DNA from 2 places in the Paenibacillus sp. tmac-D7 genome. Region 2 is predicted to be linked to the other one. Evidence: a T-box and tRNA genes for the amino acid it is inferred to sense, from the RefSeq annotation. Region 2 holds a T-box; the other holds one or more tRNA genes.
The links. A T-box is a leader RNA that pairs with one kind of tRNA and senses whether it is charged. The one in region 2 lies ahead of FKP33_RS06860 (valine--tRNA ligase), so its partner is inferred to be a tRNA-Val.
Positions count from the first base shown of each region.

Region 1 (10,986 bases), on a different contig from region 2:
ACTCCGATAGTAAGGAAAAAGCGACGAACAGACTCGTCAGCACCCATTTATTTTTGGTTGTTACAAAATTCAAATACAAATTGGCAATAGCGGGAGGGACAAACGAGAACATCACGATGTCGGGAATTCCGCCAATGGATGGATCGCCCGAATCGAGCAAGTCCAGCTGAAAAAAGAAAATAATATTTCCCATCCAGGCCATAAATCCTACAACGCCAAAAGTGATGTACCATTCTCTCCAAGTTATTCTTCTTTTGAACCACAATGAGGCTAAAAATAAAAGCGTACCGCCTATGTAAATAAGCCAAGCTCCTTTTGCGTTCAAATCCAGCCGTTGCAGCACTTCTTCCCAATAGTTCATGATGAAAAGTCCTTTCCATTTTGTTCTTCTTGGTTTTAATTTGCCCACTGCTAAAGTGTCTATTCCAACATTCGCAGGGTCAGGGATACGGCAAAGCCATCTGACCTTGATGTTCCAGCTTACCGAATCCTTTACGGAATCATAACGTAGTATGAAGTATCTCAATAAATCGAGGTGTCGTTTATGTATTTGTTGGCGATTTTGCTTCCTCCTGTTGCTGTATTATTTTGCGGGAAGCCCATTCAAGCCTTGTTGAATTTCATTCTAACGTGCTTCTTCTGGATTCCGGGCGCGATTCATGCGTGTATGGTAGTTCATGAGAGAAAACAAGATAAACGGATGGAGAAGATGGCGAGGAATATGAGAGACTAGTTCAATGTGCTGGAAATCGGAGGGAATGTAAAAAAAAGCATCCGCCAACCAAGTTGGCGCGATGCTTGATGAGGCGGGCTACTGCTTGTTCTTATCTTCAGTTCTTCTCGCAAACCAGGTGGCCAGCATCGAACCCGACAAGTTGTGCCACACGCTGAACAAGGCGCTAGGCACAGCTGCCAGCGGGCTGAAATGTGCGGCAGCCAAAGCAGCTCCCAGACCCGAGTTCTGCATCCCTGTTTCCAGAGTAACTGCCTTACGCTTGGCCAAATCCATGCCGAACAGCTTGGCAAAGAAATAACCGAGCAGGTAGCCAAGCAAATTGTGGAGGATGACAGCCGCGAAAATGAGCAGTCCGTTGGACATGATTTTCGGCTGGTTCAAGCCTACGACGATGGCGACAATGAGCACGATCGCAATCGTGGAAATGAGCGGCAGCGCTTTGACGCTGGCTTCGGCTTGCTTGCGGAATATAGCTTTCGCAATAATGCCCAGCACGATCGGTAAAATGACGACCTGCAAGATGTCCATAAATAAAGACTTCGCATTAATATCCATCCATTTGCCGGCCAAAAGCGAGATCAAGGCGGGAGTGGCAAATGGCGCGATGATCGTAGAAACCGAAGCGATCGATACGCCAAGCGCTACATCGCCCTTGGCAACGTCATGACGTTGGAGGCGGTACCGCTCGGGCAGCAGCCGACCAAGATGACGCCAACCGCAATTTCCGGAGGAAGGTTCAAGCCGATGGCCAACAAATAGGCGATGGAAGGCATGATCAGGTAGTGTCCGATGACACCGATGGCGACATCCTTAGGCCGGCGAAACACTTCGCGAAAGTCGGCAGCGGAAAGCGTGAGCCCCATACCGAACATGACGATGCCGAGAAGCGGTGAAATCAAGGATTTGTAGCCGGTGAACAGATGTGGAGCAAAGAATCCTAGACATGCAAACAAGATAACCCAAAGCGAAAACGTTTTACCTACAAAATTGCTGACTTTTTCTACTGCGTTCATGCTGTTCTCTCTCCTATTTATTCATGCTGTTAACAAATAGTCATTTTACTACGGTAAGATTCAAATGACAATGAAATAAATAGGCCCGCACGGGTGGTGTGGGCTTATATTACAATGTATGTCCAGCAAGGGGCGACGCGGGCAGACAGATGACGTTCTTATCTGGAGAGGCCTTCGGAACATGCGACTTGATCCCTTATTGAGTTCAATATTTATCGTACCTTCCATGACAATCTCCATTAATGCCCAAAATAATTCAGACAAGGAACGTTTCAGAGCTGGTCTATAATTAATTTAAATACATTTACATATATTCGGCCCCCAAATAGCCCCCAGCTTGTCCAAATAAAGAATGAATGAAGTTCGATAAAAAGCAAAAAACCCTTGCTACACAAGGGTTTTTCTGTATGACCTGTAGTGGGCTCGAACCACTGACCCCCACCCTGTCAAGATGGTGCTCTCCCAGCTGAGCTAACAAGTCATGGATAAAGTTATTTCCTTTTTCTTTCGTGTCTCTCAAGGGGACGATTATTATATTATCAAGATCTTAATATTTTGTCAACACGTCATCCCCATTTTTTTAGAACGTTTAGGATTAGGCCTCGATTAAAGCATATGGCTTACAGGTCTCCTGTCGTATTTTCTCAAAGAGCGGTATGTTATAATATGAACGAGGAGTATGGCCAACGAAAGAGGGGACAATCATGAAGGATTTGCCATGGATGATGCAGTCGCAGTTCGGCGGCGGAGATACTGCGGCAATCGAGAACGAAAGCTTGGACTGGGGAGAGCACGAGTACGGAACTCATCGTTACCATGTGCGCCGTTTGGTGGAGGACTCCATCAGTCTGCTGGCGAAGCCCGAGAAAGCGGTAGTGCTTGGAGCGGGGAATCACGGTGATGTGGATTTGCCGGGGCTGGCGGTGCATTTTCAACAAGTGACCGTGCTCGATACGGAAGATAATATGCTGGAGGAATGGCTGGACAAGACGGGGGGATTGGCACAGAGCCGGCTTCGATCATTGACGCGAGTCGATTATACGTGCCTGGATCAAATTTCGTTCTATGAAAAATTTGAGGAACTGCTGCTGAATGAGTCGTCGGCCGCGGACATCGCCGGATTTTTGCGCGATGCCAGCTTCCAGGTTAACCGCCACGAGGTCGTGCCGCACCTCAAGAAATCGTTCTCGTTTGTCATGTCTTCGGGTGTACATACGCCGTTGTTTTATCCGGATGCGCTGCTGCAGTTCCATGGTTACATGGACCGGTACAACGAAGCGGATATTCGCTCCATCTTAGAAGCGCTTGCCTACTTGCGAAACTCATTGATCACAGGGTACAACAGGCTGCTGCTGTCGTTGGTGAAGCCGGATGGACGGGTGGCGATGTGGACCGATATGATTGTTCTGGATGAGGAGCGGAACTGGATCGCGGACGAATTGTACGAGGATAGGACGGCCGAGGAACGGACGCGCTTCCTGTTCGAGGCGTTTGGCAAGTACGGGCTGGAAGCCGCTGTGTTGGGGCTCAAGGAGCTTCATGACAAACTAAAACCCGACCAGCTGCTGTTTCGCAGTTGGATCGGGCACGCGGATTCGGGGAAACGGTATTTGACAGTCGGTTTATCCGGTAAAGCTCGCTAAAAATGCTCAAATTCCGCCGTTTCCTCCGGAGTCAGGAAACTGCAGCCAGGTACGTTAGGGGTTCGGCGGAGCTTGATTGCAAGCTGATTTAACATCCTGGTTAACGCCGATGTGTCGGTGTCGTCCAAGGAAAATTGGATGCAGTACTCATAATGGCCGGGCTCCGGCAAAATGGAGCGCACGATCGGGCCGTACGGCCGGTATTCATGGCCCAGACACATAAACCGGAGTTCGGTCAGCAGACCGGGCTTATCCGGTAAGGGCGCCTGAGTAAAGAAGCGTGCGCCTCCTGCGCTTAAATCGACAAGCGCGGCTTTATATAGCTTGGTTTCCGGATCTAAATCGCCCATTCCGAAGATTTTCACATCGGCGCCGAGCGGAACTGTAAACGTTAGGCGAAAGAAATTTCGCTTGTTATTCGTGCTCATAAGCAGACATTCCTTTGCAAATAAAAATATAGTTACTATCGACTCCTCTAGTATATCGTAGCGTGCTTGTCCATGAATATCCGTCTTAAGCAGTAAAAAGCCGCTCTAATAGAGCGGCAATTCGATACATTGATTCACATGCTTCTTATGCAAAACGGCGTTGTTTCCGATAATTTCAATTCGATCGATTTGATTAAAGTCCGAGGTGCCGGCAGCCGAGGAATGGGATGAATTGCGCTCCAATATGTTGATCAGTTGCGGTATCGCTTTTTGATCGCTGGAAATAAAGCTAACCGGAATTTTTTGGTTCATAAATAACAATTCCGTATTCATAACTTCAAATTCCTCCTTCCTTCTATCGGGTAACTTATTATACCACTTTGCTTCGTTATTTTCGATAAATACTTTGTTACATGGCTTGACAGGATGAGCGATGAATAGACAAAGCTTCGACACAATGAATGGGATTCAGGATAAATGTCTTGGGTCTTTCGGAGGGGATATGCCAAATGAAAAAATTATACAGCCAGATGAGTAGAGAAGAACTGCTGGAAGAAATCCGCTGGATTCAATCTGAAAAGGAGAACGCCGAATTCCCCAGTCAACGTGCGGTTGCCGAACGTAAGCTGTATACGGCACAGGCGTACCTGTTGAATCCGGCTGACTTTCCGCCTGGTTTATATAAGGTCGAGGGGATCCAGCTGCCTTTTGAAGTGGCGTATGTCAACGGAATTATGGCTTGGGGCAAACTGGATAACGATCCGGAGGCAAGTTTTCCGATTTCAATGCTTACACGGTTTTAACTACGGTCTGCCGATTTATTCACGGCTTTCGTTCGCATAGAAAGATACGTCGCGTCTCATCCTAGTGAAGAGGTGATGCGTATGAACCGGGCGTTATGGACGTCCATTGTAGGGGTTGGAGCGGCGCAGCTGTTGAAAATACCTGCGCATTTGCAGGAGCGCAGGAGCTGGTCTTGGTCGGATTTGTTTCGGACGGGAGGCATGCCAAGCTCACATGCGGCAGGGGTCGTATCACTTGCCAGCTATCTCGGATTGAAGAAGGGCTTTAGCAGCGATTCGTTCGCTCTGGCAACCCTGCTGAGCTTGATTGTGATGTTCGATGCGATGGGCATTCGCCGCCATGCCGGCCTGATCGCAATGGAAGTGAACGAGCTCGAAGATACGGTATTCAAGCTGACGCAAGAACACCCCCATCATGCCCACCGAAGACGTGATGCCGAATTGGAAGAGCGCCTCGGTCATATGCCTGCGGAAGTGCTGGGGGGTGCTGTATTGGGAGCCGTTATCGGTTTTCTTAGTTATGTAAGCGAGCCTAGCCGAAATCCCTTCACGGCAGGGCTGGCGTTCACACGGAAATGGTGGTCAGCTCTTCGTTAGCTTGGGGGTTTCGCGGCTCATCCGTTTCCGCGGTCGGCAGCGTAATGGTAAACTTTGTTCCCGTCCCGATCAAACTCTCAACCTCAATCGTACCGTCATGATCCTGTACAATTTTATGACAGATGGAAAGCCCGAGGCCCGTGCCTGAATCTTTGGTGGTATAGAACGGAATGAATATTTTGTCCAGCTCGGCCTCGGGGATCCCTTTGCCAGTATCGGCAATTTCGATGACTGCGTAATTTTGCTGCTTATACAGCCGAATAAAGATGTCTCCCTGATCCACCATGGCTTCGAGCGCGTTCTTCATTAAGTTGAGCAGCAGCTGCAGCATTTTGTCCTGATCCATCAGCATGCGAATATCCATTGGATCATATTCGAAGTGAATCTGATGTCCCAACCTGGTCGTTTCCGAGTCGAGCAGCGAGATGACCCGCTCGATGCAGCTTCGGATCGATTGTACGCGGTATTGGGTAACATGGGGCTTGGAAAATTGCAAAAACTCCGCCGTCAGCATGCTCATCCGGGTTATTTCGTCCATAATTAAATCGTACCACGGCTCCACGTTGTAATTCCCCGCTTTGGATAACTGCAAGAAGCCTTTGATCGTCGTCAGAGGATTGCGAATTTCGTGCGCCATCCCGGACGCTAACTCGCCCACTACGCGCAGCTTCTCGCTTCGCAGCATATGCTCCTCGCGCTTTAGCCAGCTTTCCCGTTTCATCATATAGAGATGATGTTCGGCGAAGGACATCAAATCGTCCTTATTCAAGCCGTCTTGCGGATAGCAGGCCATCCCGAAGTTAATTTCGATACCGGTCAATTTCGGAAATTCCGAAGCGAGCAATTGTGTAATCGTATTGATCGTTTGGCGGGTATTGGTATATTCCATCACGATCGCGAATTCATCGCCGCCGTAACGGCTGATTAATGAACTTTCGGGGAACATGATGCGCAGCAGCTGGGCCGCTTCCTTCAAAATGTCGTTGACTCCTTGAAATCCGTTCGTCGTATTGAGTGACTTCAAGTCTTTACAGTCGGCAAGCACAAGAACGATCGGTTTCTTCTGTTTAACGATCATTTCCATTTGATGGTGAAATTCCTGGAAATTATAAAGGCCAGTCAACGGGTCATGCGTGCTGAGATGTTTCTTCTCGTAGGCCAGCAGCTGCTTCTGCAGCTCCATTTCCTTAATGAGCCTTCCGAATATATAAGCCAAAATGAGACAGCTGACCGCTTGAAAAGCGATATCCGTCAAATGGGCGGCAATGAGCGGTCGGTAGGTTAACGAGACGATTACGTAAGCTCCCATCAAGGCGACGTTGAAGAGAAGCGCTGTCGAAAATTTCGAGACCCGATAATACATCTGGCTCATATGCAGCAAGTAAAGCGGAAGACACCAGCTTGTCGCGCTGATGGCATGTAGAGCGACCAATAACAATAACTGAATGGAAGTGTTTCCGTAATAAGGACGTTTTATGAAGAAGGTCAGCATATACAGCAGCGTTACCAGGATTAGCAGTGGGATGCTTGCCGTTAGCCCGTAGCCGATCGACCAAGTGCATACAAGAATCGAGTAAATCAGGAAGATCGCATTACCTTTCATTGCGGTACTCCAACTCCCAAATTTTCGCAGATTTTGTTCGTATTAATTGAAATTCTGTATAATTCGATGAAATCCTTCTAAGCGCTGTCAAAATTTAAGTAAAAAAATGACAAGCCGAGAAAAATTCGGCTTGTCGCGGTTGTCCAGTAGTTAGAAGCCGGGCAAGTTGTCCAGGTTGTTGGTCGGGTCTCCGTCAGCGTTCGAACGCAGATGCTCGTCTCCGTCGCGGCCCCGGAAAACGTTGACGCCCGAGATTTGCCCGTTCTTGGCCATGTACTGGGCTTCCTCGTAATCGACGACCTGGCCCGAGGACAATTTCATTTCTACGATATCGCCGTCGCCGTTCTTGCGAACAGCTACGACGTGTTGAGTGGGTTCTTCCATCTATATCGCCTCCTTATGACTAGGATGCTTCAACCAGAGGGAAATTATGCCGAAAAAGGGGAGGACATGCCCGGAGCGAAGCAAACCGATACGCTGGCGCGGTTCGTTTATCGCTTAGAACGTATAACGCTTGAACGGTTCGATAAATCTCATATGTCCCGTTTTCCCTATATAATCTGGCATTTGATCGGAATAATGCATCAGCCAGGTTTTCTGCTGCAAGTCGACCGGCAGCGTGAGCAGCTCCTCCAAACTGGCGTGGACGTGACCCGGCGAATGCAGCTGGCAGTCATGCAGAAAATGATCGCAACCCTTGATGTGCAAGCTCATCAGCAGCTCAAGGTCGAACCTGGCGTCCGCGCTGTAGAACAGACGATCGTTCAGAAGCAGCGAATAGCTTTTCTTCCCGCGAATATGATCGGTCGGAAGCAGCCGGACGGTCAAGTCCGGACGAATGGAGATCGGCGTGTTCTCGGCAAGCGGAATGACATCGAAATAATCGTTCAAGCTCGAAATGCCCTCGTCTTTGTTCTCAAGACCTCCGCGGAGGGAGTGATCCCACAACATATGCTCGATAGAGAAGGGGACGAGAAGCTTGATTCGCCGCTTGAACGTATACAAGCATTGAAAAGCGAGTTCTTCGAGGCCGCCGACATGATCGGCATGGATATGCGTGATCAGGACCGCATCGATTTGATCGAGCGAGATGCCAAGCTCAAACAAGGCTCTTGGTGCGGTGTAGCCGCAATCGATCAATAACGTGAAGTCGTTCAAATAAATCAGCGCATTATTATTATAGAATGTTTTGGCAAACGCGCTTCCTGTGCCTATCATTTGCAGTTGCAGGCTCAATGACGTTCCTCCGCTCAGCTTTTGGCGTTGCAGCCGATATTTTCTATAATCTATCACGCTTTTCAATACGGATTCAAGATAGTTTCGTCACATTTTGCTTAAATTTAACGGTTTGGCTGTCGGTTCTTGACTATTAATAAATTTGGCACAATCTCCGCAACTCTTGCCGGTCTGTAGAGTATAACTTAGCAAATGCACAATAACGATGGAGGTTACTTGCAATGAAGGTACCGCGATTACTGACGATGGTGCTCTCGCTTTCTTTGTTCGGTACGGCAGGAGCTTTCGCCAGTTCCATGTGGGGAGATTTTGAAGGGTATTCGAAAGTGAGATTGATGGTAAATGACAAGGAGAGGTCGTTTGGTTCGGACGAGACACCCTCTTTTTTAATGAAAGGAAGCGCCGTCGTTCCTGCCCGGATCTTGTCTGACACGCTTCAATCGATTGTGAAATGGGATAACGGCAGCCGTACCGTCTCGGTTTACAAGCCCAATGTACATATGTTTGTCGCCAAGAAGGTGGAAGACGATTATTCCATCAAGCAGCCTTTCGGCGGTGTTAAGAAAGGCGATCGCCTTGATTTTGCGGTTTTTTCACAAATTGACAACCTGGATACGTCCATTTACTCCTTCCGCATTTCCATCGTATCGCCGGGCGGCGAACAGGTGAAGGCGCGCGAAGAAGTGGTGGACGGACAGAAGAGCAGCTTTTGGTACACGTGGCCGTTTAACGTGACGTTCACTGAAGCCGGCCAGTATACCGTTCGATTCTCGATCAAACCGAATGCGGACAGCGACTACGTGGTCGTCTCCGAGAAAGCGATTCTATCCGAATAAATATGGCGGTTTTGGACATGCCTGGTTCATTGACTTGGGATCCGAATGCGTGGTACGATACGTGGGAGCAATCAATACAATGAAGAAATGAGGTCTTCCCATGAGCGATCACATTCATGACGCTTCCTGCGACCATGATCACGAGGATGAGATTTTTATCGTGACGGACCAAGACGGTGTCGAACATGAGATGGTAATGGTGTACACCTTTGAAGCCAAAGAACAGGCTTATGCGGTACTTCTCGATCGCAATGATATGGAAGCCGACGGTGTTATATTCCGAATTGAAGAAGAGAACGGCGAGGCGTTCCTTGCCAGTATCGAAGACGAAGAGGAATGGGATCGCGTTGTTGCGATTTACAACGAGATCGTTGAAGAGCAAGAATAATAAATCTTGAACGAAAAACCCTTCTTGTCAGCAAGAAGGGTTTTTCGTTCGGTCCATCATTTGCGAGGGTTGAAGTACATCGTACGTCCGTTAAACAATTGCAGTTCGGCTTTCCACAGCTTGCCCAAGTATTTGCTGAATTCATTGCCCTTGGATTTGTCACCGTGGGTGCAGCCATCCGGCAGCACCATCTGTACGAAGTGTCGTTCGGCATCGCCGTTTTTCTCGGTTCCGACGCCCATCACGATATATTTGTAGAGGGGGTTGGTCCCTTTCAAAAAAAACCATTTGCCTTCGGCTTCCGGTTTTGATTCGATCGTATACGGAAATCCGGCATCGTCGTACTCCCAGCCGAGCTGTTTGCCGGTCAGTGCAAGCTGCTCCCGGTAATGCTCCAGCTGCTGCTTGAGCTCATCCAGAGTTAACGAGGAAATGGACGAGCCTTCCACGAATTTGATATATGCGCTTTGCGCCATGACCCATGCACCTGCCTACTTAATGAACTGGAACGATTTGACTTTTGTCATGCACCATGATCATCATAGCATTAAGAAAAACCAAATACAATACTTGTGACGTGAGCGAAAGTCGCCGCGTAAACAAAGAACAGAGAGGGATTTCCCGTGGATAGGAAGAGGTTTGAAGGTTATTTGCTCGTCACGGATATGGACGGAACGCTGCTGAATGCGCAGAAGGAAATCAGTAAAGAAAACTTGGCCGCCATTGAGCGTTTCGTCGCCCAAGGCGGATTGTTTACGGTAGCGACGGGGCGTATTGTCGAACCGGCGGGTTATTTCGTCAAGCAGCTCCCGGTCAACACGCCCGCGATTTTATATAACGGAGCGGTTATCTACGATTATAGCAGGGAGGAAGCGATTTGGCAGTCCGAGCTGCCGGATGCGGGGAAAGCGGCGCTGCAGCAAGTCGTTGAGGCGTTCCCCGGCATCGGCGCGGAAATTTATGTGCAGGGGGAGCCTTACCCGTATGTGCTGCGCGAGAATGAGTGGACGGCGCGGCATCGACAAATCGAGCGGTTTCCGTACCAGCCGATCGACGATGTGACGAAGGTGCCGCCGGATTGGCTGAAAGTATTATTCGCTTGGGAGCCGGAGCGGCTCGATCAGACGAGCGAGGCGATCGTTCGGCTGACCGAAGCTGCGCAGATCGAATGGGTGCGATCCGACGACCGATATTTTGAGATGCTGGCCAGAGGGGCGACTAAAGGCCACGCATTGGAGCTGTTAACGGATAAAATAGGGATAGCGATGGAACGATGCGTGGCGATCGGCGACCATTTGAACGACTTGGAAATGATCCGCAGGGCAGGGATCGGCGTTGCGGTTGAGAACGCGCACCCGCTGCTTATTGAAGCGGCGAACCGGAAGGGGAAGCATCACCAGGAGCATGCGGTGGCCGATGTGATCGAATGGCTCGAAGCGCAGGCCGAAGCGGAAGCTCGATCGTAAGGCTGTAACCATAAAAAAACGCTTGCCGCGGATCAACCGAAGGCAAGCGTTTTTGACCTGGTCTTTAGAAAATAGCAGGGGTTTCCACGATCACTTTGACGAATTCGATGCTGCGGTCCTCGGGACCTTTAACGGGAAGACCGACCTCGATATGCTCGGTGATATAGTCGATCAAATCCTGCGAAATGACTTCCCCCGGCAGCAAGATCGGGATACCCGGCGGGTACACGTAAATGA
Region 1 covers NZ_VIDW01000001.1:125,880-136,865, reverse strand. Annotated here, with positions in the region: gene FKP33_RS00665 (hypothetical protein) at 1-361, opposite strand, end outside; gene FKP33_RS00660 (YqaE/Pmp3 family membrane protein) at 545-733, shown strand; partial or broken gene FKP33_RS00655 (bile acid:sodium symporter family protein) at 812-1,749, opposite strand; tRNA gene FKP33_RS00650 (tRNA-Val) at 2,158-2,230, opposite strand; gene FKP33_RS00645 (hypothetical protein) at 2,454-3,392, shown strand; gene FKP33_RS00640 (PilZ domain-containing protein) at 3,389-3,820, opposite strand; gene FKP33_RS00635 (hypothetical protein) at 3,926-4,153, opposite strand; gene FKP33_RS00630 (DUF1811 family protein) at 4,330-4,623, shown strand; gene FKP33_RS00625 (divergent PAP2 family protein) at 4,705-5,220, shown strand; gene FKP33_RS00620 (ATP-binding protein) at 5,189-6,823, opposite strand; gene FKP33_RS00615 (DUF3892 domain-containing protein) at 6,974-7,207, opposite strand; gene FKP33_RS00610 (MBL fold metallo-hydrolase) at 7,322-8,059, opposite strand; gene FKP33_RS00605 (stalk domain-containing protein) at 8,281-8,895, shown strand; gene FKP33_RS00600 (DUF1292 domain-containing protein) at 8,996-9,283, shown strand; gene FKP33_RS00595 (DUF1885 family protein) at 9,340-9,759, opposite strand; gene FKP33_RS00590 (Cof-type HAD-IIB family hydrolase) at 9,907-10,749, shown strand; gene FKP33_RS00585 (aminotransferase class I/II-fold pyridoxal phosphate-dependent enzyme) at 10,814-10,986, opposite strand, start outside.
Region 1: it has a tRNA-Val gene. The T-box ahead of FKP33_RS06860 (valine--tRNA ligase) is inferred to sense a tRNA for this amino acid. The anticodon was not compared.

Region 2 (10,986 bases):
CGGCGGACAGCGTCCGCCAGCCGTTCCGCGACGTGCCCGGGGACTACTGGGCGGCGGAGGCGATCGCGGCGCTGAAAGCGAGCGGCTTCATTGACGGCGTTACCGCAACCGAATTTGCGCCGGAGCGCGCAATGAACCGGGCGGAGGCCGCAGCGCTGATCGACCGTTATAAGAATCCCAAATAACGGCCAATCCGCTAAAATCCGATGTTCCCTGGTCAGGGAGCATCGGATTTTTCTAGTTAAACCAACCTTTTTTTCTAAACCAGGTAAACATGCCAAAACCGATGGCGAACATCAGCGCCAAAACGATAAAATAGCCCCACTGCCATTTTAACTCGGGCATGTTCTCAAAGTTCATGCCGTAAATGCCCGCGATGAAGGTTAAAGGCATGAAGATGGTCGTAATAACGGTTAAAGTTTTCATAATCGTATTCATCCGGTTTGAATTCAGCGAGATGTAGCTATCCCGCATATCGGCCGTTACATCCCGGTTGGAGTCAATCATCTCGGACAGCTTCAGCAGGTGGTCATGGACATCCTTGAAGTAAAACAAATGTTCCTTGATGCCTTCAATACGTTCGGAATTAATGACCCGGTACAGAAGATCGCGCATAGGTACAATCGTTCGCCGAAGCTTTAACAATTTGGAGCGGATTTCGAATATATCGTCCATTAACGCCTGGATCGATTCCGACCTAACCTTATTCTCGATATCGTTCAGCTGATCTTCGATTTGATAAACACTGGGGAAATATTGATCCACCAGCTTGTCCATAATGAGGTAAGCCGCATAAATGGGGCCTTGGTCAACGCCTTTATTCTGCCCGCTGATCTTGGCCCAGGCATCCTCCACTTCCCTCGCAGGGTTCAAATGGAAGGTGACGACAAAGTTGTTTCCTAAAAATAAATCCACTTCCTCAGCGGCAAGTGTTTGGGGATGAATCGCGTGCATGACGAAAAAATGCACATCCTCATAATGATCTAATTTAGGCCTTTGCAGCAAATGGAAGCAATCTTCGACGGCAAGCGGGTGAAAATGAAAATGACTTTCTAAAAGTTTCGCTTCCTCTTCGGTTGGATCATTAAAGTCGACCCAATACCAACGAATATCGGCATCTGCAAGCCGGTTTAATGAAACGTCCTTCATCACTTGCAAATCGTAGGTTACCGCTAATGAACGAATCATGAATAACTCCTTGGTCATTCGGTTTGTTGGTATAGTTCTGAGTATACCATAATCTTATTCTTTGCAAATGATTCGTCCCTACACCTGCAAACGCAGAAAGAAGAGCTCCTTACCGGAGCCCTTCGAGGAAGATATATTCGTGTTTTTGCCACAGCTGATCTTGCGATACAGAAACCATTCGTGCTTCCCGACCTGAGTTCTACGGCAGCACGATCGCCTTGAGCAGCTCTTTCTCAGCTACCAGGTACTGCATCAGCGACGTTTGCGCCTGCCATATGAACGCGGCGGAGGGGTTCTTCTTGTACTCCTCCATAGAGGCAACGGCCGTATTCAAGGCGCTGTTCATCTTGGGCAGCGCAGCCTTGCCCGCCTCGCCGAGCCCGTCGCTGACGGAAGCCGCCGATTGCGACCAGCTTTGGTGCGTCGTCTTGATCGTCTGCAGCGCCTTCTCGTCCAGAGCGCCGGCCGTCTGCTCGCCGGCGTGAACGGCCGTTTGCGCCGCGATGAGCTGCACCAGCTTGGTGCCCTGATTCATGTAGGTGCCGAATATATCGGCTTGCTTGCCGTTCCAACGGATTTTGGATACCGCCGGAATGTCGTATGGCTTTAGCATCACGTCGATATCCTGGGCCTCGTAGACTTGCGAAAGTCCCAGAGCTTCATCACGGCCGGACGCCATGCCGACATAGACCGTATATTTGTCTCCCGCCTCGCTCACTGCGGCAAGACCTTTCTTGCGGAAGTCGGCCACCGCCGTCTCCGCGCTTTGCGCGGTGCTGAACACGCCGCCCTGCAGAAACGTATAGCTGGCAGCCGGCAGCGCGATCGCAACGCCGTCCGCGGCCGCAGCCGGCACCGAGGCGCCTGCAGGCGCAGCCGCCTGCGTCCCCGTTCCGCTGCCGGAGGCGTCCGCTTTGTCCCCGTTCTGCGGCTGCGCCGCGCCGCCTGCCGAGGCTTGCGCCTGCGTCGGGTCGGCGGTCGTGCCGCTCCCTTCGCCGCCGGAGAACATCGACAGCACCAAAAAACCGAAGGCGACGCCCGTAATAACCGCTCCGGCCACCGAAGCCGTAATTTTCAAGAACGAGCCGCCCCCCGGCGCCTTGGAGTAATGTACATGATCATCCACGATCACCCCGCGGTGGGAGCGGCGGCCTCCGGACGGCCTCGGCTCGCGTTCGAAATAGCCTGTCTCCGGATCGGCAGCGGGTCCGCCGGCAGAGCGAATGATCTGCTCGACGCGCTCCGTCTCCAAATCGAAAGAGCTTTGCCAACCCCCAAAATCGGTCGTAAAATCGTTAAGCGGCTTCACGCTTGGCGAAGAGAACTCACTCCGGCCCGCAGGCTTTACCGACGTTCGGGACGTCCGGGAGGGAGCCTGTCCCGTATGGAACGGCGTCCCCCCGTTCGTTTCCGTGCCGCTGCCGAACCGCGCTCCCGCTTCCCCGCGCCTCCCCGCCTTATCGTCCAAACCAGTTTCCGTCTCCGTCTCCGTCCAAGCCTCAGACCCGTGCAACGGAACCTCGGCGCGTTGAGTTTCGGGCTCTTGCACCACACGATACTCTTCCGCATGCAGCGGAATCACTTTGACTTCCCTGCGCGGGGAAGAATCATCCTGCCGGCGTTCATGCGAAAATCGAAACGTCATTTTGGCTTTATTCATTGCTCCTACTCTCCCTTGTCCGGTTTCGTGTTACTAGACTATGAGAGTCGGACACGAAATAGAACAAAAAAACTCCGATTTCCTTCAAGCTTGCAAGGAATCGGAGCCTCTCTTCGCAGTACTATGAACTTTGCCGTTCTTCCAATGCTTTGGCGAGACCCGCCGCCGCTTTCCAAATGTCCCCCGCGCCCATCGTCAGCACCAAGTCTCCAGGCTGCACCGCACGGGACAAATACGCCTGAACCTCTTCCTTCGTCGGGATGTAACGCACGTTCCGATTGCTGTTCTGCTTAATCAGTTCCACGAGCTTGGCCGAGGTGATGCCTTCGATCTGTTTTTCGCCTGCCGGCGAGTAAATGTCCGTAATAATCACTTCGTCAGCCTCCGGAAACGAGCGGCTGAACTGCTCGAACAAGAAGTACGTGCGCGTATAACGCTGCGGCTGAAACACCGCCACAATGCGCTTGCCCGTCGCCTTCGCCGCTTGAATCGTCGCTTCGATCTCCGTCGGATGATGCGCATAATCGTCGATCACGAGCATGTCGTTCACTTCGCCGAGCACTTGAAAGCGCCGCTTCGCGCCGCGGAACGAAGGAATCGCTTCCGCCACCTGCTCGAACGACAGCCCCGCTTCCATGCAGGTGATCAGCGTGGCGAGCGCGTTATACACGTTATGCTTGCCCGGGACCGACAATCGAATCGTACCGAGCGTCCGGCCGCCGCGCACGACGTCGAACGAAACTTTACGGTCGCCGAGATCGATGTTGCGCGCGACGACGTCCGCTTCCGAATCGATCCCGTACGTGATGACCTCGCTTTGGATGTTCGGCATCATTTCCAGCAAATACGGATCGTCCTTGCAGATGACGGCTTTACCTTGCGGCTTCACTTGGCTAAGAAATTGCGCATACGCTTTTTTCAAATTTTCAAAGTCACCGTCGTAGTTTTCCAAATGATCCGCTTCGATATTGTTCACCAAAGCGATCAAAGGCTGATATTGAAGAAACGATCCGTCGCTCTCGTCCGCTTCGGCCACGACGTAATCGCCTTTACCGGCCTTCGCGTTGCTGCCGACGTTCAGAATTTCCCCCCCGATAATGAAGGTCGGATCTTGCCCGCACTGTTCAAGCACGAGCGCAATCATGGAGGACGTTGTCGTCTTTCCGTGCGCGCCTGCTACGGCAATCCCTTTCTTCGCATTCATCAGCTGCGCGAGCATTTGGGAACGGTGAAGAATCGGAATGTTCAATTCCTCAGCCGCCAGCATTTCCACATTATCTTTGGACAGAGCGGTCGAGTAAACGACGACGTCTGCGCCTTTCACATTTTGCGCTTCGTGCCCGATGAACACTTGCGCTCCCTTGGCTGCGAGCTTTTCCGTAAGCTCGGCTTGCGCCAAATCAGATCCCGAAACTTGGTAGCCCATTTCCAGCATCACTTTGGCAATGGCACTCATACCATACCCGCCGATGCCGATAAAATGGATGTGCTCCGATGTATTCACGCCCGTTTCACCAGCCTTTTTCAGAATCGGATTGATGCTTGATCCAGGAACGTATATCCCCCATCAAATATAACGTACCTGAAACGACGGCCAAGTCGTCTTGTGCCGTCAACTCTTTTGTTCGTTCAAACGCCGTCTTCCAATCCGGTTCGATGATCACTTCCACCTGGTCTCGGCCGAGCTCGGCGAGCATGGTACGGGCGATCGCGGCAAGATCCGCGGCGGACGCTTTTTTATGCCAATTCGGCTCGGTCAAGATAAGGGTATCCACTATTGGTAGTATATGCCTGAAGTAGCCTGAATGATTCTTGCCCGCCAGCATCCCCATCATAAAATGCAGCTTGCGGTACTTGTAAGTGGTCGTCAGCGAAACCGCAAGCGCTTCGGCTCCTTCCGGATTGTGCGCCCCGTCGATGACGATCCGCGGGTTGTCAGACACCTTCTCCAGCCGTCCCGGCCAAGATGTCGTCCTCATCGCCCGATACAAGTCCTCGTCGTCCACGATCAGCGCGTAATACTGGCGCAGCACTTCGAGGGTCATGAGGGCTACGGCCGCGTTTTTAACCTGATGCGGGCCGTTCATCGAGATCGAGACGTTCGGAATGCGCCTGAACAATCCTTCGAAATGAAACGTCTGCTCGCCTTCGACCGAAGCAACCGTCTCCAGGTGAAACTCGCGACCCAGCAAATAAACTTTGCTCTTCTTCTCGGCAGCCTTGTCTTCGATCGCCTGCAGCGCTTCCGGCTGCTCGACGGCGCTGATGACCGGAACTCCGGCCTTGATAATCCCGGCCTTCTCGGCGGCGATTGAGGCGAGCGAGTCCCCGAGGTAGTCCATATGATCGTGCCCGATGTTCGTAATGACGGATACGAGCGGCGATACGATATTCGTCGAATCAAGCCGGCCTCCAAGACCCGTCTCCCAAACAACGAAGTCCGGGTACGCGGTCCGGGCAAAATATTCGATCGCGATGACGGTCGATATTTCGAACATGGAAGGCTGCCCGTATTCGGCGGCGACTTCATCGATCAGCGGTTTAATTTTGTTAACGACCTGCAGCAAATCCTCGTCGCTGATGTTTTCCCCGTTCAATCGAATCCGCTCATGGAACGTTTCGATGTAGGGGGACGTGAACGTCCCCACATCATAGCCGGCTTGCCGGATCGTTTCGGTCAAATACGCGCAGACCGAGCCTTTGCCGTTCGTGCCCGCCACATGAATGAACTTCAAGCGGCGGTGCGGATAATCGAGCAGCTCCATCAGCTTCTCCATACGCTCCAGCCCAAGCTTGATACCCGTCATCGGAATGAAACGGACGATCCAGTCGATCGCTTCCCTCGCGGTGCGGAAGGAACCCTGGATCGGAGCGTTAGCGTCCTTCGTCATCTTACGTTCATCCTTTCAGTTCCGCGATACGAGCCGTCACTTTATCCCGCTTGCCGGAGTAATCGGCCAGCTTCGCTTTTTCTTCTTCAATCACTTTGGCCGGCGCTTTGGCGACAAAGCCTTCGTTCGCAAGTTTTTTCTCAATGCGCTCAACTTCGGCGTGGAGCGTCTGAAGCTCTTTCTCCAAGCGGCTTATTTCCTGGGCAATGTCGATTAATCCGGCCAAAGGCAAGAACAATTCCGCGCCTGTGACGATTCCTGTCATCGCTTTATCCGGCGCGCCCAGCGTGCTGTCGATCGTCAAGACCGACGTATTGCTGAACCGGCGGAGGTACTCTTCGTTTCGCTTCAAAATATGTTCCGTCTCGGCGCCGGTCGGCTTCACTTGCAGCTCGATCTTCTTGCTCATCGGCACGTTCACTTCCGCCCGGATGTTGCGCACCGTCCGGATAATGTCCATCAACAGCTCCATCTCGCGCACCGCATCCGGCGCTTCGAACTTCGCTTCGAACGTCGGCCATGCGGCAAGCGTGATCGTATCGCCTTCATGCGGCAAGTGCTGCCAAATTTCCTCGCTGATGAACGGCATGAACGGATGCAGGAGGCGCTGGGTCCGGTCCAGCACGTAAGCGAGGACAGACTTCGTCGTCTTTTTCGCCGTTTCGTCGTTCCCGTATAAAGACAGCTTGCTGAATTCAATATACCAGTCGCACAAATCGTCCCAGATGAAATTGTACAGCAGCCTGCCCGTTTCGCCGAATTCGTACGCATCGATCAGTCGGGTTACCTCGCGTACCGTCTCATTCAGACGATGCAGGATCCAACGGTCCGCCGTTCCGAGTTGGCCGGTCAAATCGATATCTTCGTATTTGAAATCCCCGAGGTTCATGAGCGCGAAACGCGAAGCGTTCCAAATCTTGTTCGCGAAGTTTCTGGCCTGCTCGACCTTCTCCCAACGGAAGCGAAGATCTTGCCCCGGTGTAGAGCCCGTCGACAGCATGAAGCGCATCGCGTCGGCGCCGTATTTCTCAATGACGTCGAACGGATCGACGCCGTTGCCGAGCGATTTGGACATTTTACGCCCTTCGGCGTCGCGCACAAGTCCGTGAATAAGCACGTCCTTGAACGGAATGCGATCCGTAAATTCAAGACCGCTGAAAATCATCCGCGCCACCCAGAAGTAAATAATATCGTAGCCCGTCACCAGCAGGTCGTTCGGGTAATAACGCTTCATGTCTTCGGTCTGATCCGGCCAGCCCATCGTCGAGAACGGCCACAACGCCGAACTGAACCACGTATCGAGCACATCCTCGTCCTGCTTCATATGCGTGCCGCCGCAATGCGGACAAACCGTGACATCTTCGCGCGCGACAATCAATTCTTTACAGTCGTCGCAATACCAGGCCGGAATCCGGTGACCCCACCACAGCTGACGGGAAATACACCAGTCGCGGACATTCTCGATCCAGTGCAAATAAATTTTCTCGAAACGGTCCGGCACGTAGTTGACGCCTTGTCCGGACTTCTGCGCTTCGACGGCGCGTTCGGCCAGCGGCTTCATCTTCACGAACCACTGCGTCGACAAATACGGCTCTACGACGGCGCCGCTGCGCTCGCTGTGTCCGACCTGATGCACGTGCTCCTCGATCTTGATCAGCACGCCGAGCTCCTTCATGTCCGCCACGATCTGCTTGCGGCATTCGAAACGGTCCAGCCCTTGATATTTGCCCGCGTTCTCATTCATCTTGCCGGACTCGTCCATCACGAGCACCTGCGGCAAGCTGTGGCGGTTGCCCACCTCGAAGTCGTTCGGATCGTGCGCCGGCGTAATTTTTACGGCGCCGCTTCCGAACTCTTTCTCGACGTACTCGTCGCCGACGATCGGAATTTCGCGGCCGATAATCGGCAAGACGAGCGTCTTGCCGATCAAGTGCCGATAGCGCTCATCCTCCGGATGCACCGCTACCGCCGTATCGCCGAGCATCGTCTCCGGGCGCGTCGTCGCGACGACGATGAATTCTCCGCTGTCTTTGACCGGATATTTCAGGTGGTACAACGCGCCTTGAACTTCCTTATATTCGACTTCGATGTCCGACAGCGCCGTACGGGCCGCCGGATCCCAGTTGATAATATATTTGCCGCGGTAGATTAAACCTTTCTCATAGAGACGGACGAATACTTCGCGAACCGCCTTGGAAAGCCCTTCGTCCAAAGTAAACCGTTCCCTGGAGTAATCGAGCGACAGGCCCATTTTGGCCCATTGTTCACGGATCGTGCCGGCATAATGCTCCTTCCACTCCCACACTTTCTCGAGAAACTTCTCGCGTCCGAGATCGTATCGGGACAGGCCTTCCTCGCGAAGCTTCTGCTCCACTCTCGTCTGCGTCGCGATTCCCGCGTGGTCGGTGCCCGGGAGCCAGAGCGCATCGTAGCCCTGCATCCGTTTGGCCCGGATGACAATGTCCTGCAGCGTGTTATCCAGCGCGTGTCCGATATGCAGCATCCCCGTCACGTTCGGCGGCGGTATGACGATGCTGTAAGGCTTGGCGTCCGGCCGTTGGCCGGCTTTGAAATACCCGCCCTGCAGCCAATAATCGTACCATTTCTTCTCACTTTCCTTCGGATCGTACGTGGTCGGCATCGACGTTTCCGGTGCCGCTGGTTTCGTTTCTTCCATAACCTTTTCTCTCCTCCAACTGGTTACTGTTCGCTGTATCGGCAAGCTTACGGCTTGAAGCCGCGATTAACGGCCACGCTTTCCTTGTCCGGCAAGGAAACGCGCCTTCGTCAAGGTTGATGCCTTCTATCAACCAAAAAAAGCCTCTCGCCCGTAAAGGACGAAGGCTTTCGCATCCGTGGTACCACCTTTATTCCGCATGAGCCTGCAGGAGCGCGGGATACCCGCATTCCATCGGGATGAAAGCCGCCCATACGGCGCTTAAACAGATAACGGCTGTGACCGGCCGAATCTAAGCCGCATGGCTTTCAATTCGGCAACTCCGGGGCGACTTCGACAGGTACGCATCCTGCGGGAAACCTCTCAGCGTGGTGCCGGTTCCGCTCTCTGAAGGGCTTGCTGCCTACTATTCCCTTTCCACGTTATTACAGCATCTTATGCGTATTATGATAAACAATCGCAACGGCAGAGTCAATACGAGGCCGCGTTTAATACCATCCACTTTCCGGGCCGCGAACCTCCATCCGATCAGTATAACCAAAAAAACGCCCGGACAAGCCTGCTTCAGGCTGCCCGGACGCATTGTTTTGGGTGCGCGCCGTTATTTCGGGATATATACGATTTGTCCGGCGGCCAGCTCGCTTTCGCCGAGCCGGTTATGAAGCGCGATTTCCCGCGGACTCACATTGTATTTTTTGGCAATGGTTTCGAGCGTTTCTTCCTTCTGCACAATCACCAGCCGCAGCTTCCGGAACTCCTGCTGCCCCTGCCTGCCCGGGAGCAGGTTTTTCCACTCCACCTTCTCGTCGGCCTGGCTTTGCGCGGCTGCGGCTGCGGCTGCGGCGGCTGCGGCTGCAGCCTCTTCCGCTTCGCGCGCTTCCGACTTCGACGCCGCGTACTGAACGAGCGAAGTGAATCCGAACGGCTTGCCGCTTGCCGGTTGTGCCGGGGCCGGAGACGGCTCGACGGCGGACGAGCCCTTGATGCCGAAGCCCACTTTCACATCTTTCTTTTCCTCCGCAGGTTGCGCAGGTTGCTCATGTTGCTCAAGTTGCTCAAGTTGCTCAAGTTGGGCAGACTCGGGCGCAAGCGCAGGCTCAGCAGCCGCTACGCTCTGCACGGACGCTTTCTCGGACGCCTCCGTTCGGGGTTCCTCCGGCGTCCATCCGTTCTGCCGCTCCTCTTGACGGGACGTAAACGGACTTGCAGGCTCCGCTGCGGAAGAGTGAAGAATCGATGGCTCCCGCTCCGCAACTCTTTCTGCCTGTTCTTCAGCCCATGGTTCAGCCGCAGCCTCACGCTGTGGAACCCGGGCTTCATGTACGAAGACGACCTCTTCTTCCGTCTCGCTCCAGGACCGCTCGCCTTCGGAAGAAGAGAACACTTCCAGACCGTTTAACGATAACACGCCGGTAATATTCAAGCTCCGCTCGGACAGCAGATCGACGTCGAAGTTTTCGATTTCCACCGCGATATCTTCAACGCGTTGCACACGGTTCATCGGCAGCGTAATTTCGACCGGGATCAGATGCTCCAGCGTTTGCGCCTCGCGGCCTTGTTCATCCACATAGGCGCCGGTCAAGAGCAGATTGCCGCGCAGAACGGCTTGTTCTCCTTGAGACAACACTTGAATATGCGGGACAAGCTCGACGCTCTCCAGCTCCTTAATGCCGAGCACGCCCTCACTTAAATGTACACGCTCGTAAATATCGAATCGCAATCCGTTTTGATCAGTTGCCAAGGTTAAGTCCTCCCTTTCGTATGACTTCCTTTTCCCGTAAGAAAAGTAAGATACTAGACCGCATTGTCATATAACAACCTCTACAACATGTATATGGGTTCGGGAGGAGCAGCATGACTACAAATTTTTCAACCGTTCTTGCAGTGCGCCGAAATCGGCAGGCCAAGGCGATGAAACCGCCACGGGCTCATTCGTAAAAGGATGCGGAAAAACCAGCGCTTCCCCGTGCAGCGCTTGACGGCCGATGGCATCCCGCCGCCCGCCGTACAACGCGTCTCCGATCAACGGGTGACCCAAATGACTCAGGTGCACGCGAATTTGGTGCGTCCGCCCCGTTTCGAGCGTCAACCGCACGAGCGCAGCGTCCGGATACGTTTCCAGCCGTTCATATAAGGTGACGGCTGACTCGCCTGTCGGGGAAACCCGGCGACGTGTCGGGTGATGCCGGTCGCGGCCGATCGGTGCGTCGATCCGGCCCTTCGCTTTCGCAAGCCTGCCTTGGACGAAGGCGACGTACGTGCGGCCGATGCTTTTCTCGCGCATCCGGGCGTCAAGAATCGTCTGCACCCAGTCGTACTTGGCAAACAGCACCGGACCGGTCGTGTCTTCGTCCAACCGGTGAATATGCCGCGGACGGCAGAGCTGCCCCTCGGCGGCAAGCCTGGAGGCTGCCGCTTGCAGCAGCGTCCCCTTCTCGCCTTCCGCTGTCGGGTGTACCTTCATCCCGGCAGGCTTATCCGCCACGAAGCAAAAATCGTCTTCATACAAGAACTCGATATCCGTCCACTCGTCCGCTTGAACGTTCGGCTCCTCGGGAAATAACCGCAGC
Region 2 covers NZ_VIDW01000006.1:184,822-195,807, forward strand. Annotated here, with positions in the region: gene FKP33_RS06835 (N-acetylmuramoyl-L-alanine amidase) at 1-185, shown strand, start outside; gene corA (magnesium/cobalt transporter CorA) at 238-1,188, opposite strand; gene FKP33_RS06845 (SPOR domain-containing protein) at 1,388-2,848, opposite strand; gene murC (UDP-N-acetylmuramate--L-alanine ligase) at 2,970-4,352, opposite strand; gene FKP33_RS06855 (bifunctional folylpolyglutamate synthase/dihydrofolate synthase) at 4,360-5,739, opposite strand; gene FKP33_RS06860 (valine--tRNA ligase) at 5,747-8,416, opposite strand; T-box leader at 8,570-8,845, opposite strand; gene FKP33_RS06865 (LysM peptidoglycan-binding domain-containing protein) at 9,018-10,157, opposite strand; gene FKP33_RS06870 (RluA family pseudouridine synthase) at 10,275-10,986, opposite strand, start outside.